Regions from separate parts of the Sphingobium sp. FG11 genome, predicted to be linked through region 1. Evidence: riboswitches for the same ligand, from Rfam matches in the RefSeq annotation. Region 1 holds a riboswitch; the other holds the start of a gene.
The links. A riboswitch is a leader RNA that binds a small molecule or an ion and turns the genes downstream of it on or off. The one in region 1 is predicted to bind cobalamin.
Positions count from the first base shown of each region.

Region 2: it holds a riboswitch for cobalamin, as region 1 does, so the genes downstream of both, cobW (cobalamin biosynthesis protein CobW) here and ACODSN_RS01340 (TonB-dependent receptor) in region 1, are expected to answer to the same signal.

Region 1 covers NZ_JBMDKW010000001.1:260,530-268,353, forward strand. The annotation lists gene ACODSN_RS01335 (nuclear transport factor 2 family protein) at 102-701, shown strand; cobalamin riboswitch at 780-1,022, shown strand; gene ACODSN_RS01340 (TonB-dependent receptor) at 1,199-3,232, shown strand; tRNA gene ACODSN_RS01345 (tRNA-Gln) at 3,288-3,362, opposite strand; gene ACODSN_RS01350 (MarR family winged helix-turn-helix transcriptional regulator) at 3,494-4,009, shown strand; gene ACODSN_RS01355 (hypothetical protein) at 4,071-4,385, shown strand; gene ACODSN_RS01360 (DMT family transporter) at 4,478-5,383, shown strand; gene ACODSN_RS01365 (bile acid:sodium symporter family protein) at 5,452-6,441, shown strand; gene ACODSN_RS01370 (phosphoribosyltransferase) at 6,443-6,958, shown strand; gene ACODSN_RS01375 (response regulator transcription factor) at 7,146-7,824, shown strand, end outside.
Region 2 covers NZ_JBMDKW010000003.1:46,990-54,813, reverse strand. The annotation lists gene ACODSN_RS03270 (acetyl/propionyl/methylcrotonyl-CoA carboxylase subunit alpha) at 1-1,530, shown strand, start outside; gene ACODSN_RS03265 (NAD-dependent succinate-semialdehyde dehydrogenase) at 1,610-3,064, shown strand; cobalamin riboswitch at 3,144-3,376, shown strand; gene cobW (cobalamin biosynthesis protein CobW) at 3,558-4,595, shown strand; gene cobN (cobaltochelatase subunit CobN) at 4,605-7,824, shown strand, end outside.

The DNA of each region.
Region 1 (7,824 bases):
CTTTGGATGTGTCGGTTCGAGTCCGACCGGGGGCACCATTCATCTGACACGCGGTCCGACGCGATCGCGCCAATGCGCGGCCGGGCTGATACGACCTAGGCTTGCCGCCCTTCAGTTACGCCACTAATCTCGTGCTTTCAAAAAGAAGTGTGGAGAGGCTGGCTGAAATGAACGATCCGTTCTGGCAGAATAAGGCCGACAAAATGGCGCTGAAAGAGCTGGGTATGCTCTATGCGCGTGCGGTGGACCGGCGCGACTTTGCGTTGATGCGCAGGCTCTACACCGAAGACGGAACGGACGATCACGGTATTTTCTTCAAGGGAACGGCTGCGCAGTTCGCCGAGGCAGCGCCGGGCAATCTGGAAGAATTTGAGGCTACGGCGCATTATATCCTCAACACTCTGTACGAGGTTGATGGGGATGTGGCTGACGGGGAATTGTATTTCCTCGCTTACCACCGCCGCGTTCCGGCTCCTGCGACCGAACTGATTGTCGGTGGCCGCTATATCGATCGCTATGTTCGCGAGGCTGACGGCTGGAAAATCCAGTCTCGCCGCCTGATCTGGGACCTTGCATTCGATAGTGAGGCGTCGGCGGAGGCCATGGCAAAATTGCGAAGCATCGGCTTCAACGGAGCGGGCGCGGACGACAAGAGCTTCGAATGGTTGCCGCTGTTCCAGTCCCGCATTCATGGACGCTAGGCGTCGCTGATCTTGGGACGCTTGCGATCCATGCGCATGCACTGTAACGGGCGGATCGTTCGGGGTCGTTTCGCGATCCTGAATGTTGATCGCGCCGGTGTCCCGACAGGGACTTAAAAGGGAACGCGGTGCGGGGGGAAACCCCCAATTCCGTGGCTGTCCCTGCAACTGTAAGCGGTGAGCGCGATGCATATGCGCGGCGGACCCGATGGTTTCGCCGCCAGCCACTGGGCCGGACGCTAAATCCTGCGAGACCTGGGAAGGCCGTGCATCGAGCGATGACCCGCGAGCCAGGAGACCTGCCGGCGTCTGGTCGCTCTTGCCCTGGCCCAGGGGATGGCCGTGGCACGGTGTCTTTCCGTCTGAGCGACGAACGAGCGGTGGAGACCGCATCGGTTCGTGTCGCGGTCGCCAGTGCGTCCGGTCGCTGGCACGCGCCGCCCGTCGCGTGCGGCAGGTCCTCCATCGGTAGTCGCCAGACGCCGGGGGAAATCAGAATGCATCATAAGAAACTGGGTCTTGGTGTGGCGTCCGGCCTCGCCATCATGAGTGCGACGCCTGCTTTGGCAGGGCAGGGTAGTGCCCCGCCCGCCGATGCGGACGCACCGCAGGCCGATATCGTCGTCTTTGGGCGCGGCGAGGCCAAGATCGGCGTCGCACAGGCGGCGAGCGAGGGCAGTATAGGCGGTGCCGATCTGCTCGTTCGTCCGCTGTTGCGCGTGGCGGAATTGCTGGAGGCCGTGCCGGGCATGATTGCTGCCCAGCATTCGGGCAGCGGCAAGGCCAACCAATATTTCCTGCGCGGCTTCAACCTCGACCACGGGTCCGATTTCACCACCTATATTGACGGGGTTCAGATGAACCTGCGGACCCACGGCCATGGACAGGGCTATCTCGACCTAAACGGCCTGATCCCTGAAATCGTGGCACGCGAGGATTTTCGCAAAGGTCCGTATCGCGCGGACGGGGGCGACTTCGCGCTGGCGGGCGCTGCTTATATGAAGACGATCGATGGCTATGACCGGCCGTGGATCGCGGTCGAGGGTGGATCTTATGGTTCGCGCCGGATCGCCGCTGGCGGCACGTTGCACGATCTTGGTTCGGGCGATCTGACGCTGGTCGCTCAGGCCAAGAGCTATGACGGACCCTGGCAGGAGCCGGAGCATCTGAGGCATTATGCGGGCTTCGCGAAATATCGGATGCCTGCCGGGGCCGGCACGCTGGAGGCGACGCTCCACGCCTATCGGGCCACATGGCGGCCGACCGAGCAAATCCCCGAACGCATCGTAGGATCCAGCATCTGTCCCGATATATTCTGTTCGCCCGACCCGTCCGCGCGCGGCCAGACCACGCGCTTTGTCGGCAACATCGCCATCACCCAGCCGACATGGCGCGCCAATGGCTATGTGCAATATTATGACTGGTCGATGTATTCCAATCCCACCTACACCGACCCGGACGGCACAAGCGCGCAAATCCGGCAGTTCGACCGAAGGTGGATCATGGGCTTTACGGGCGAGAAGCGCTGGGAGCCGCGCCCGGACCTTAGCGTCAGTGTGGGGACAGAGGGCCGCTACGATCAAATCGGCAATGTCGGCGTCTATCGCACCGCCGACCGGCAATTTCTCGCCTCGCTCGGTCGCTATCATGTCGAGGAACTGTCAGCGGCTCTTTATGGCGATGTGACATGGCGGCCTTTGCCGGGGCTGCGGCTAACGGGCGGGCTGCGCGGCGATCATTACCATTATTCGGTACAGGCACGCGATGGGGTAGCGGCCGCGCTGGGGACGGGCAAGGGATCGGACAGTCTGATCTCGCCCAAAGCGTCGCTCGCCTATCAGGTGTCGGCGCATCTGGAATTCTACGCAAATTGGGGACGTGGCTTCCACTCCAACGATGTGCGCGGCGCGGTTAATCCGGTCTCGCCGGTCCCGGTGCTGGTGCGCGGCACGGGCAAGGAAGTGGGCGCGCGGGTGCAGGCCGGCACCGCCAGCCTGACCGCGACCTACTGGTGGCTCGACGTCGGCAGCGAGTTGCGCTTTGTCGGCGATTCCAATGCTGTCGAGCCAAGCGGGGCCAGCAGGCGGCATGGCTATGAGATCGTCGCATTCTGGCGGCCGTTGCCCTGGCTCGCGATCGACGGCAATTATACCGCCAGCCATTCGCGCTATGACAATGGCGACCGGATACCCAATGCTTTCGAAAATGCGGCATCGGCGGGCGCGGCGATCCTGCTTCATCCCTGGGAGGCCAGCATCCGGCTCCGCCACCTTGGCCCTTATCCGCTGATCGAAGATAATAATGTGCGGGACAAGGGCAGCACGATCGTCAACGCGCGGGCGGCGTGGAAGGGCAAGCGCGTCGAACTTTACGGCGAACTGCTCAACATCTTCAACAGCCGGGACAAGGACATTGCCTATTATTACGAATCCTACGTCCCCGCTTTCGATGCGTCCGGCCCGCAGGAGGCGCGCCTGAGCCGTGTGGTCGAACCACGGACATTCCGATTGGGGATCAAATATACGCCTTAATGGTGGACACGGGTCGTCCAGCGATGCGACGGCCCGTGTCGATTTTCCGAAAATTTGGCTGGGGCGGCAGGATTCGAACCTGCGCATGGCGGCATCAAAAGCCGCTGCCTTACCGCTTGGCGACGCCCCAGCAGATGGCCGGTTTGACCGGCGCCGACGCCATATAACGCGTGGCGCGCGAAAGGAAAGCCTAGTCATGATGGTTTTGGCGCGTCAATATGCCTTCTCTTTTGATCCTCGTCGCCCGGACCCCTATAGGCCATGACCGCCTCTTCTTCGACCACCGCCACGCCCGCACAGATCGCGCCTGCCTCGCCGCTGTTCCTGCGCGAGGATGAGATTCGACGGGGCATCGAGATGCTCTATTTCGGCTATTCGGCGCTGACCCGATCGATCGACGAGGACCTTTCCGCGCAGGGGCTGGGCCGGGCGCATCATCGCGCGCTGTATTTCATTTCGCGCCAGCCCGATCTGACGGTCAAGGACTTGCTGCGCCTGCTGGCGATTACCAAGCAGTCGCTGGGCCGTGTACTCAACGACCTGATCGAACGCGGCTATATCGAAACGCGGCCAGGCCCGCAGGATCGTCGGCAAAAGCTTCTGCGCCTCAGCGCCGCCGGTGTGGCGATGGAGGCGGACCTGTTTCGTGCGCTGCGCGAGAAAATGGCGGCGGCTTATGCGCAGGCGGGGCAGGGGTCGGTGACCGGCTTCTGGCGCGTGCTCGAAGGACTGATCCCCGATCAAGACAGGTCGATGGTGATCGGGTTGCGCGGGTAACGCAACTTAATCGCTTGCCCGGCGGTTAACCCAATCCATGTCAAGAGATTGAGGACATCGCATGCGCACATCCATTTTGGCCGCCCTTTGTGTTTTCAGCGCGACGGGCCTGTCGGCCTGCTCCGAAAAAGCGTCGAACAATCTGGAAAACGCCGGACATGCCGTGGGCAGTGATGTGGACAATGCGATCGACCGGGCAGGCGACAAGATCGACGCGGGTCTCGATCATAGCGGTCGCGCGATCGATGAAGGTATGGACCGGATCGGCACGGCTACCGACAAGGCGGCACGTGATGCGAGCCGTGACGCCGGTGAGGCGAAGCGCGATCTTGGGGAAAAGCTGGAAAAGGCAGGAAGCGACCTCAGGAACGAATAAGCCGGGTCGACCGCCGTTAAAGGCCTGCGCGGCAATGACACAGGCATGTTCGGCTTGACGGTGCGTGATTTGCGCATAGTCAATCAGCCTCTATGTCGTTCGAAGCCCCGTCCCGGTTCCTTTCCCGCACTCTGATCGGCCGCGCCGAACTGGCGCTGATGGCCGTAACCTTGCTGTGGGGCGGGACCTTCCTGATCGTGCATCTGGCCATGCGCGAAAGCGGTCCGCTGTTCTTTGTCGGGCTTAGGTTCGCTACAGCCGCCTTGTTCACCTTGCCGCTCGCCTGGCGCGTGCTGGCTGGCCTGACCCGGCAGGAGTTGTTGGCGGGTTTTGCGATCGGGGTAGGCATCTTTGGCGGCTATTCGCTCCAGAGCTGGGGTCTTGCGACCATTGCCAGCAGCACATCGGCCTTCATCACCGCCGCCTATGTGCCGCTCGTCCCGATCTTGCAGTGGATCATCCTGCGGCGGCGGCCGAGGCTGGCGAGCTGGGTGGGTGTGGTGCTTGCGGTGGGTGGCCTGTTACTGGTCGCGGCCCCGCGTGACGGACTGTCCATGGGACGCGGCGAAATGCTGACGCTGATCAGCACGTTGGCGATCGCGTTGGAAATCATCTTCATCAGCCTGTGGGCCGGGCGGGTGGACGTGCTGCGGGTCACGATCGTGCAACTCGCCGTGACCGCGCTTCTGGCGTTCGCGTTCATGGTTCCGATGGGGGAGGCCATTCCGCCCTTTTCATGGCGGGTGATCCTGTCCGCCTGCGGGCTTGGCCTGATGACCGCGATCATTCAGCTCGTCATGAATTGGGCGCAACGCACCGTGTCGCCGACCCGCGCTACTCTGATTTACGCGGGCGAGCCGGTATGGGCGGGCATCATCGGACGGATTGCCGGGGATCGATTGCCGCCGAGCGCCTTGCTGGGCGGCGTTCTGATCGTGGCGGCCGTGCTGGTGAGCGAATGGCGGTTCAAGCGGAAATCTGACCCTGGCTCCATCTGAACAGCGATTGGCGCTTTCCCAAAGATGCCGTACGAATGCTCCGACCATTTCCCTTGCCAAGCTGTTCGATGAACCGACTCCGCCTGATCCTCGATCCGTTTCTGTTGTTGCTGATAGCCACCGTCATTTTGGCGTCCCTTTTGCCTGCGCGCGGCGTGGGCGCGCATGTCGCTGATGTGGCGACCGATATAGGCATCGTCCTGCTTTTCTTCCTCCATGGCGCCAAGCTTCCACGCGAGGCGATCCTGCGCGGTGCAAAAGCCTGGCGTCTGCACCTTGCGACGCTGGCGACGACCTTTGTCGCTTTCCCGTTGATCGGCCTTGCGACGCAGCAAGTGACGGCTATTCCGGGCAGTATGCGCGCCGGTTTGCTGTTCCTAACGCTGCTACCCTCGACGGTCCAATCGTCGATCGCCTTTACCGCGATCGCGCGCGGCAATGTCGCGGCGGCGGTGGTCGGTGCGTCCTTCTCCAATGTGTTGGGCATATTCCTGACGCCACTGCTGGTTGCGCTGCTCATGCAGAGCGGGGGCACAGGCGGCATGGTTTCGCTTCATTCGATCGAGGGCATTGTCCTGCAATTGCTGCTGCCCTTCATCATCGGTCATCTGCTGCGCCCGTGGATCGGCGATGTTGTCGAGCGGCATCGCTCGGTGCTCGGGCGCGTCGATCGCACTACGATCCTGATGGTCGTCTATGCTGCGTTTAGCGCGGCCGTGGTGGAAGGTTTATGGCACAGGGTTTCGCGCGGCGAACTGCTGCTGCTGGCCGCGCTGTGCTGTGCGATATTGCTGATCATTCTGTTGTTCAGCTGGATGCTGGGCCGCATAATGGGCTTTTCGCGCGAGGACGCCATCGTCCTGCAATTTTGCGGGTCCAAGAAAAGTCTGGCGTCGGGCGTCCCGATAGCTGGCGTGCTGTTTCCCGCGGCCATCGTCGGGCCGATCATCCTGCCGCTGATGCTGTTTCACCAGATCCAGCTTATCGCCTGCGCCTTGCTCGCGCGACATTATGCCGCACAGGGGCAAGGCGCCCCGCATCCTGCTGCGGTCGCCTGACATGGCTCAACCCATATTGACCGATATTCCGATCGAGCGGTTTTTGATCCTTGTCGAAACGCTGGCCCGGAGCATCATCGGCGATGGTTCGCTGCCTGATTTCCTGGTTGGTGTGGGCAGGGGCGGGCTGGTTCCGGCGACTTGGCTCAGCCACAGGATCGGCGTGCCTTTATTGTCGGTCGATCTGTCGGCGGGGGCGGCCGCCTTTGGGGAAAAGCTGCTTGAGAGCCTTGCCGAACGTGCGATGTCCGGCGAACGCCTGCTGTTCGTCGATGACATTAATGACAGCGGACGCACCATGAAGGGGCTGCGTCAGGCACTGGCGGGGGCACCGGCGGACAATATTCGTTTTGCCGTGCTGATCGATAATATCCGGTCGGCAACGCCGGTTGATTATCGGGCGGCGTCGATCGATCGGGCCGTGACGAAGGACTGGTTCGTCTTTCCATGGGAGACCGGCGGGAGCCGGGCAGCGATCGTCGCCGACAGCCGCGAGGTGCCGGGCCGTATCGCTTGAGGGCGTAGCCAAGCGCTGCCGCCGGCACCGGATGAATATTTTGTCATATGGCGGTAAGTGCCGCAGGGCGCCCATTATGCGAGGACCCTTGTGAAGCTCGCTTCACGCGTCCTCCCGGTCGTTCCGCCATCGGCATCGATATGGGATCGCGGTGACGCACCCGATGCCGAACCGACGGGATGAACGGATGAGTGGCAAGATTTTGCTGATTGAAGATGACGGGACCACGGCGGAATATGTCTGCAAGGGCCTACATGGACATGGCCATGTCGTCGATCATTGCGGGGATGGCCGGGATGGCCTGTTCAGGGCGACCGGCGGTGGATATGACGTCATCATTCTCGACCGTATGCTGCCTGGGCTGGACGGACTGGGCGTTCTCAGCGCATTGCGCGCCGCCGCTATCGATACGCCGGTGCTTTTGCTGTCCGCGCTTGATTCCGTCGACGATCGGGTGACGGGGCTGACGGCCGGATCGGACGATTATCTGGTCAAGCCTTTCGCTTTTGCCGAACTGCTCGCCCGGATAGAGTTGCTGATGCGGCGGCGCTCTGGTGGCGCGAATGCCGAGACTATTCTCACTTGCGGGCCGTTGCGGATGGATTTGCTGAAGCGGGAAGTCCGGTCAGACGGGCGGCCGATCGACCTGCAACCGCGCGAATTCCGGCTGTTGGAATATCTGCTGCGTCATGCCGGTCAGGTGGTCACGCGAACGATGCTGCTCGAAGGGGTGTGGGATTATCATTTTGATCCCGGCACCAATGTCATCGACGTGCATGTCAGCCGCCTGAGGCGCAAAATCGATCTGGACGGAGACGTGTCGCTTATCCAGACGGTTCGGGGCGCGGGATACCGGCTGGGGCACT
Region 2 (7,824 bases), on a different contig from region 1:
GGTCCCCATCCGTCCAGCATCACCGCGATGGGTCTCAAGGACGCGGCCAAGACGCTGATGCAGGCCGCCGGGGTTCCCACTACGCCCGGCTATCTGGGCGAGGATCAGTCGCCCGATCGTCTGCGGGCGGAGGCGGACGCGATCGGCTATCCCGTCCTTATCAAGGCCGTAGCCGGTGGCGGTGGCAAGGGCATGCGCAAGGTGGACAGCGCGGGCGACTTCGCCGACGCGCTGCTGTCCTGTCAGCGCGAGGCGGCGTCCAGCTTCGGCAATGATTCCGTACTGCTGGAAAAATGGGTGACGAACCCCCGCCATATCGAAGTGCAGATCTTCGGCGACGCCCATGGCGAGGTCGTCCATCTGTTCGAACGCGATTGTTCGCTCCAGCGCCGCCATCAGAAGGTGATCGAGGAAGCGCCCGCGCCGGGCATGGACGCCGCCACGCGCGAAGCGGTGTGCCGGGCGGCGGTCAACGCGGCGAAGGCGGTCGATTATGTCGGCGCCGGGACGATCGAGTTCATCGCCGACGGGTCGGAAGGGCTGCGCGCCGACCGCATCTGGTTCATGGAGATGAACACGCGGCTCCAGGTCGAACATCCGGTGACGGAAGCGATCACCGGGCAGGATCTGGTCGAATGGCAGTTGCGCGTGGCGAGCGGGGAGTCGCTGCCGCTGGCGCAGGATCAGTTGTCGATCACCGGCTGGGCGATGGAGGCGCGTCTTTATGCCGAGGACCCGGCCAAGGGCTTCCTGCCCTCGATCGGCCGGCTCGACCGCTTCGATCTGGGCGATGGCGTGCGCATCGACACCGGCGTCGGGCAGGGCGCGGAGATTTCGCCCTTCTACGATCCGATGATCGCCAAGCTCATCGCCCATGGTCCGACCCGCGACGCCGCCCGCGAGGATCTGGCGCGGGCGCTGGACGACAGCGCCGTCTGGCCGCTCAAGACCAATGCGGGATTTCTGGTGAAGGCGCTGCGCCATCCCGATTTCGCCGCCGCACGGCTCGACACCGGCCTGATCGCGCGGGAAGGCGATGCGCTGATGCCGCCAACCCGGCCCGACGCCGCCGCGCTGGCCGATGCCGCCGCCGCCCTGTCGCTGGGCGGCACGGTGGCGGGCTTCCGCCTGAACGCGCCGCGACGGGGACAAGGCCACTTCCTGATCGATGGCGAGGCGATCACGATCGCCTATGATCCGCGCGAGGAGGATGCCGCGCCGCGCGACGATATGCTGGTGGCGCAGGGCGGGCAGGTCTGGCGGCTCTCGCCCTTCCGGGCGGGCGGTGCCGGCGGGGCGGACGCGTCCGATGGCGCGATCCTGTCGCCCATGCCGGGCCGGATCATCGCCGTCATGGTCACCGCCGGTGACACCGTGACGAAGGGGCAGAAGCTCCTCACGCTGGAAGCGATGAAGATGGAGCATAGCCTCGTCGCGCCCTTTGACGGGATCATCGCGACGCTCAACGCCAGCGAGGGCGGGCAGGTGAGCGAAGGCGCGCTGCTGGCCAAGATCGACAAGGCCGAATAAGGGAACATCCGCGCGGCAGGCTCGTAATGAGGGAGCGGGGCGGCGCATCTTCGCCCGCCTGCTTCGAGGATCGCCGATCATGACCCACGCCGATTTCCTGCGCGAACAATGCTATATCGACGGTCAATGGTGCGACGCCGACAGTGGCGAAACCGTCGATGTCACCGATCCGGGCAAGGGCGTCAGGCTGGGCTGCGTGCCCGCCATGGGGCAGGCGGAAACGGCGCGGGCCATCGCGGCGGCGCAGGCGGCGCTGCCCGGCTGGCGCGCCCGCACCGCCGCCGACCGCGCGACGCTGCTGCGGCGGCTGTTCGATCTGATGATGGCGAATCAGGATGCGCTGGGCGAATTGCTGACCCGCGAGCAGGGCAAGCCCTTAGCCGAGGCGAAGGGCGAGATCGCCTATGCCGCGGGCTTTGTCGAATGGTTCGCCGAAGAAGGCAAGCGCGCCTATGGCGAGGTCGTGCCCTCCCACGCCGCCGACAAGCGCATCGTCGTGCTGAAACAGGGCGTCGGCGTCGTCGGCGCGATCACGCCCTGGAATTTTCCGACCGCGATGGTCACGCGCAAACTGGCCCCGGCGCTCGCGGCGGGATGCACGATCGTCATCAAGCCTGCGTCCGCGACCCCCTTTTCCGCGCTGGCGCTGGGCGTGCTGGCGCAGCAGGCGGGCATTCCGGCGGGCGTCATCAACATCGTCACCGGCTCCGCGCGCGCAATCGGCGGCGAATTGACCACGAACCCGCTCGTGCGCAAGATCAGCTTCACCGGATCGACCGAGACCGGCCGGGCGCTGCTGCGCGCCTGCGCCGACACGGTGAAGAAAGCCAGCATGGAACTGGGCGGTAACGCGCCCTTCCTCGTATTCGACGATGCCGATATCGACGCGGCGGTCGAAGGAGCGATGGCGTCGAAATTCCGCAACAACGGCCAGACCTGCATCTGCACCAATCGATTTTACGTGCAGGACGGTGTCTATGACGCCTTCGTCGCGAAACTGGTCGGGAAGGTGAAGGCGCTCAAGGTCGGCTATGGCCTGGATGAAGGCACAGCGGTCGGCCCGCTGATCGACGGCAAGGCTGTCGAAAAGGTGGAGGAGCATGTCGCCGACGCGATCAAAGGCGGTGGCGCGCTGCTGACGGGCGGGCGGCGCAGCAGCCTTGGCGGCTTCTATTATGAACCGACCGTCATCGCCGATGTCGCGCCGGACATGAAGCTGGCGCGCGAAGAGACGTTCGGACCGCTCGCCGGGGTCATCCGCTTTTCTGACGAGGCGCAGGCGATCCGCCTCGCCAATGACAGCGAGTTCGGCCTCGCCAGCTATTTCTACGCAAGCGACCTTGGCCGCGTCTGGCGTGTCGCCGAAGCGCTGGAAGCGGGCATGGTCGGCATCAATACCGGCCTCATCTCCACCGAGGTCGCCCCCTTTGGCGGGGTGAAACAATCGGGCCTTGGTCGCGAAGGCTCCCGCCACGGCCTCGACGATTATATGGAGCTGAAATATCTCTGCATGGGCATCGGCGCTCCGGGCTGACCCGGCGGGTTGGCAAAACAGCATTGGCTTGGGGCCGGTTTTGATCTAGGGCGAGCGCGCAAGGACCGGGTAAAGCCGGACCTCGCATGATCGCGCCGGTGCCCCCTTTCGGGGCTTAATCGGGAATGCGGTGCGGGCGCCCCAAAGCGCCCAAATCCGCGGCTGTCCCTGCAACTGTAAGCGGATAGCGCGATGCACAGGCTCCCCATCAAGGGAGCGGTCACTGGACGGCGCATCGGCGCCACGTTCGGGAAGGCGTGCATCAAGCTGTGACCCGCGAGCCAGGAGACCTGCCGGCGCTCCGGTCGCTCTTGCCTTGGTCCAGGGGATGGTCATGGCACGGTAACTCTCCGTCTGAGCGACGAACTGTGCGGCTGGGGCTGCACGGTCGCGTGGCTATGGGCGATGTGTCGCGCCCGCCCGTCGTTGCGCGCCGACCGGACCTGTCCGGCAAGCCCCGCTCTGTCTCGCTCCGGCGCGCGGAGAGTTATCCATGTCCGACCTGTCCAAGGTGCCGGTCACCATCGTCACCGGCTTTCTGGGCGCCGGCAAGACCACGCTCATCAGCCACCTGATCCGCAATGCGGGCGGGCGGCGGCTGGCGGTGGTCGTCAACGAGTTCGGTTCGCTCGGCGTCGATGGCGACATATTGGCGTCGTGCGCCATTCCCGATTGCCCGGCGGAAAATATCGTTGAACTGGCCAATGGCTGCATCTGCTGCACCGTGGCCGATGATTTCATCCCCACCGTCGAAACGCTGCTCGCGCTCGATCCGCGCCCCGACCATATCCTCATCGAAACATCCGGACTGGCCTTGCCCAAGCCGTTGCTCAAGGCGTTCGACTGGCCCGCGATCCGCAGCCGCATCACCGTGGACGGCGTGCTGGCGCTGGCCGATGCCGAAGCGGTCGCGGCGGGCCGGTTCGCGCCCGATGTCGCCGCGCTCGACGCGCAGCGCGCCGCCGATCCCGGCATCGACCATGAAACGCCGCTGTCCGAAGTGTTCGAGGACCAGCTTGCCTGCGCCGACATGGTGCTGCTGACCAAGGTCGATCTCGCCGGGGCGGAGGGCGTCGCCGCCGCCCGCGCCGTCATCGCGGCGGAATCGCCCCGGCCCGTGCCGGTGATCGAACTGACCGAAGGCGTGGTCGATCCGCACCTGATCCTGGGTCTTTCCGCTGCCGCCGAGGATGATATCGCCGCGCGCCCGTCGCATCATGATGGCGAGGACGATCACGAGCATGAGGATTTCGACAGCATCGTGGTCGAATGGGGCGAAATCGCCGATCCCGCTTTGCTCGCCACCCGGATCGAGGCGCTCGCGCGCGACCAGAATATCCTGCGGGTGAAGGGATATGCCGCCGTCGCGGGCAAGCCGATGCGGCTGCTGGTGCAGGCGGTCGGCGCGCGGGTGCGGCACCAATATGACCGGCCATGGCGGCCGGACGAAGCACGGCGGACGACGATGGTCGTCATCGCCGAGCATGACCATATCGACGCCGACGCGATCCGCGCGACACTGCTGGGATAAAAGCGCGCGATGCACGTCATCTTCCGCGAAACGCACGGGATGGAGGAAAATGCCGTCCCGCAGGATCTCGGGCAGTCGCCCGCGGATCTCGTGGTCCTGTCCTTTTCGGACAGCGACCTTGGCGCGTTCGCGGCGGCATGGCATCAGGCGCGCGGCTTCAATGCTGGCTTTCCGACGCTCCGGCTCGCCAGTCTGGCGACGCTGATGCACCCGTTGTCGGTCGACACCTATGTCGAGCGGACGCTGGCGGGCGCGAAGGCGATCCTGATCCGGCTGATCGGTGGCACCCCCTATTGGAGCTATGGGCTGCAACAGGTCGAGGCGCTGGCACGTTCGCGCGGCGTCGCGCTGGCGGTGCTGCCCGCCGACGGCTTTGAAGACGGGCGGCTCGATGCCGCGTCGACCGTGCCCGTGCCCGTTTTGCGCGACCTGGCGCGGCTGTGTGACGCGGGCGGGGCGGAATCGGCGCAGGCCGCGCTGGCCATGCTTGCACAGGCGGCCGGGTTGATCGACGAGTCGGCGCAGCATAGCGCGCCGCTGCCGCTGGTCGGCGGCTGGCATCCCGCGCTGGGCGTTGTCGATCCCGAAGCCTTCCCGCGCGATCCCGAGCGGCCGCTGGTGCTCATCATCTTCTACCGCTCCTATCTGACCGCGTATGATCTCGATCCCTTCGCGTCACTGACTGCCGCGTTCGAAAGGCGCGGCTTCGCGGCGCTGTCGATCTTCGCGCCGTCGCTCAAAAGTCCCGAAGCCCGCGACCGGATCGACCGATGGGTGCGTGGCCTCGCGCCAGCCGCGATCGTCAACGCCACCGCCTTTTCCGCGCGCGGCGAGAGCGGCGACACCCCGCTCGACGGCGCGGGCGTGCCGGTGTTCCAGCTCGCGCTCGCCACCGCGAGCCGGGCGGGCTGGGCGGACACATCGCGCGGCTTGTCACCGGCCGACCTTGCCATGCATGTCGTTTTGCCGGAGATTGACGGACGCATCTTTGCCGGTGTCGCAAGCTTCAAGGAAGCGGGCGAGCGCGATCCCGACCTCGGTTTCGCCCGCACTATCCACCGCGCCGACGCTAACCGGATCGAGGCGATCGCGGCAAAGGTCGCGGGCTGGATCGCGCTCGCTCGCAAGCCTGCCGCCGACCGGCGGATGGCGCTGATCCTGTCCACCTATCCCGGCAAATCCTATCAGATGGCGCATGCTGTCGGGCTGGATGTGCTGGCTTCGGTCGAGGCGATACTCGCCGATCTGGCGGCGGCGGGCTATGACGCACGGGCCGTGGCGGACCTCGCCGCTCGTCTGGGGCAGGACCATCTGCACTGGCCGCTGGCAGAGTATCGCGCGGCGCTGGCGGAGTTGCCCGACGCGCTGCGCATCGATCTGGCCGCGAACTGGGGCGAGCCGGAGGCGGACAGCGCGGTCGTCGATGGCGCGTTCCGTTTCACGGCCCTGCGCGCGGGCGAAATGCTCATCGCCCTCCAGCCCGAACGCGGCGAGCGCGCCAGCCGCGACGATGAGTATCACGACCTGTCCCGCTGCCCGCGCCATGCCTATGTCGCCTTCTATCTGTGGCTGCGCGATCAGGGCGTCGACGCGCTCGTGCATATCGGCGCGCACGGGACGCTGGAATGGCTGCCGGGCAAGTCGGTGGCGCTGTCGGGCGATTGCTGGCCCGAGGCGCTGATCGGCGCGACGCCGCTCGTCTATCCTTTCATCGTCAACGATCCGGGCGAGGCGGCGCAGGCCAAGCGGCGCATCGGCGCGGTGACGATCGGCCATGTGCCGCCGCCGCTGGTGCAGAGCGCGAGCGGCGCGGGGCTGGCGCGGATCGAGGCGCTGCTCGATGAATTTTCCAACGCCGAAGGGCTGGACCGGGGTCGACGCGCCCGCTTGCAGGACGCCATTCAGGCCGAAGCGCGCGTGCTGGGGCTGGAGGCGGAACTCGGCCTCGACGCCGCCGCCACCCCGGTTGAGGCGATCACCCGGATCGACCGCTTCGTCTGCGACGTCAAGGAAAGCCAGTTCGGCGACGGGCTGCATATATTCGGGCGGGGCGATCAGGGCGCGGCGGAGCGGGCCGGGCTGCTGGCGGCGCTCGATGGCCGGCGCGTGCCCGCCGGCCCGTCCGGCTCGCCGTGGCGCGGGCGCGGCGACGTGCTGCCGACCGGGCGCAACCTGTATGCCATCGATCCGCGCGCCGTGCCCTCGCGCGCTGCCCATGCGCAGGGGGTTCGACTCGCCGAAGAGCTGATCCGGCGGCATTTGCAGGATCAGGGCGATTACCCGCGCGGGCTGGTGGTCGATCTGTGGGGATCGGCGACGATGCGCACGGCGGGCGAGGAGTTCGCCATGGCGCTGCACCTGCTCGGCGCCAAGCCGCTATGGGACCTGACGTCCGAGCGGGTGTCGGGCATCGAGATCGTGCCGCTGGCGTTGCTCGACCGCCCGCGCATCGACGTGACGCTGCGGGTGTCGGGCCTGTTCCGCGACGCCTTCCCGATGCTGCCGCAACTGTTCGGGCAGGCGGTGCGCGCGCTATGCGGGCGGGACGAGCCGGCCGACTGGAACCCCTTCGCCGGGCAGGCCCCCAGCCCGCGCGTTTATGGCCCGGCAGCGGGCAGCTATGGCTTGGGCCTTGGCGACGCCGCCGAAGTCTATAGCGACGAGAGCCGGCGCACGGCGGGCGAGGCATGGCTGGCGGCGTCCGCCCATATCCTCGACGCGAGCGGGGACGCGACTGACCCGCGGGCCGATCCCGATGGCCTGCGCCTGCGCGTGGCGGGGGCGGACGCCTTCGTCCATCTTCAGGATCTGCCCGAAACCGATCTACTGCTGGCCGCCGACTATGCCGCGCACGAGGGTGGTTTCGCCGCCGCCAAAGCGCTGTCGGGCGGCACGGCGTCACTCTATCATCTGGACAATCGCGATCCGGCGCAGCCCGTGGCGCGCACGCTGACCGAGGAGATCGCCCGCGTCGTGCGCGCCCGCGCCGCGCATCCCGGCTGGGTCGCGGGGATGATGCGCCACGGTTTTCGGGGCGCGGCGGAACTGGCGGCGACGCTCGATCATATGGGTGCGTTCGCCCATCTTTCGGGCAGCGTGCCGCCGCATCTGTTCGACCTTTATCATGACGCGACGCTCGGGCGGGACGATGTCCGCGCCTTCATGGCGCAGGCCAATCCGCAAGCGCTGGCGGCGATGGAACAGCGCTTCGCCGCGCTCCATGCCGCAG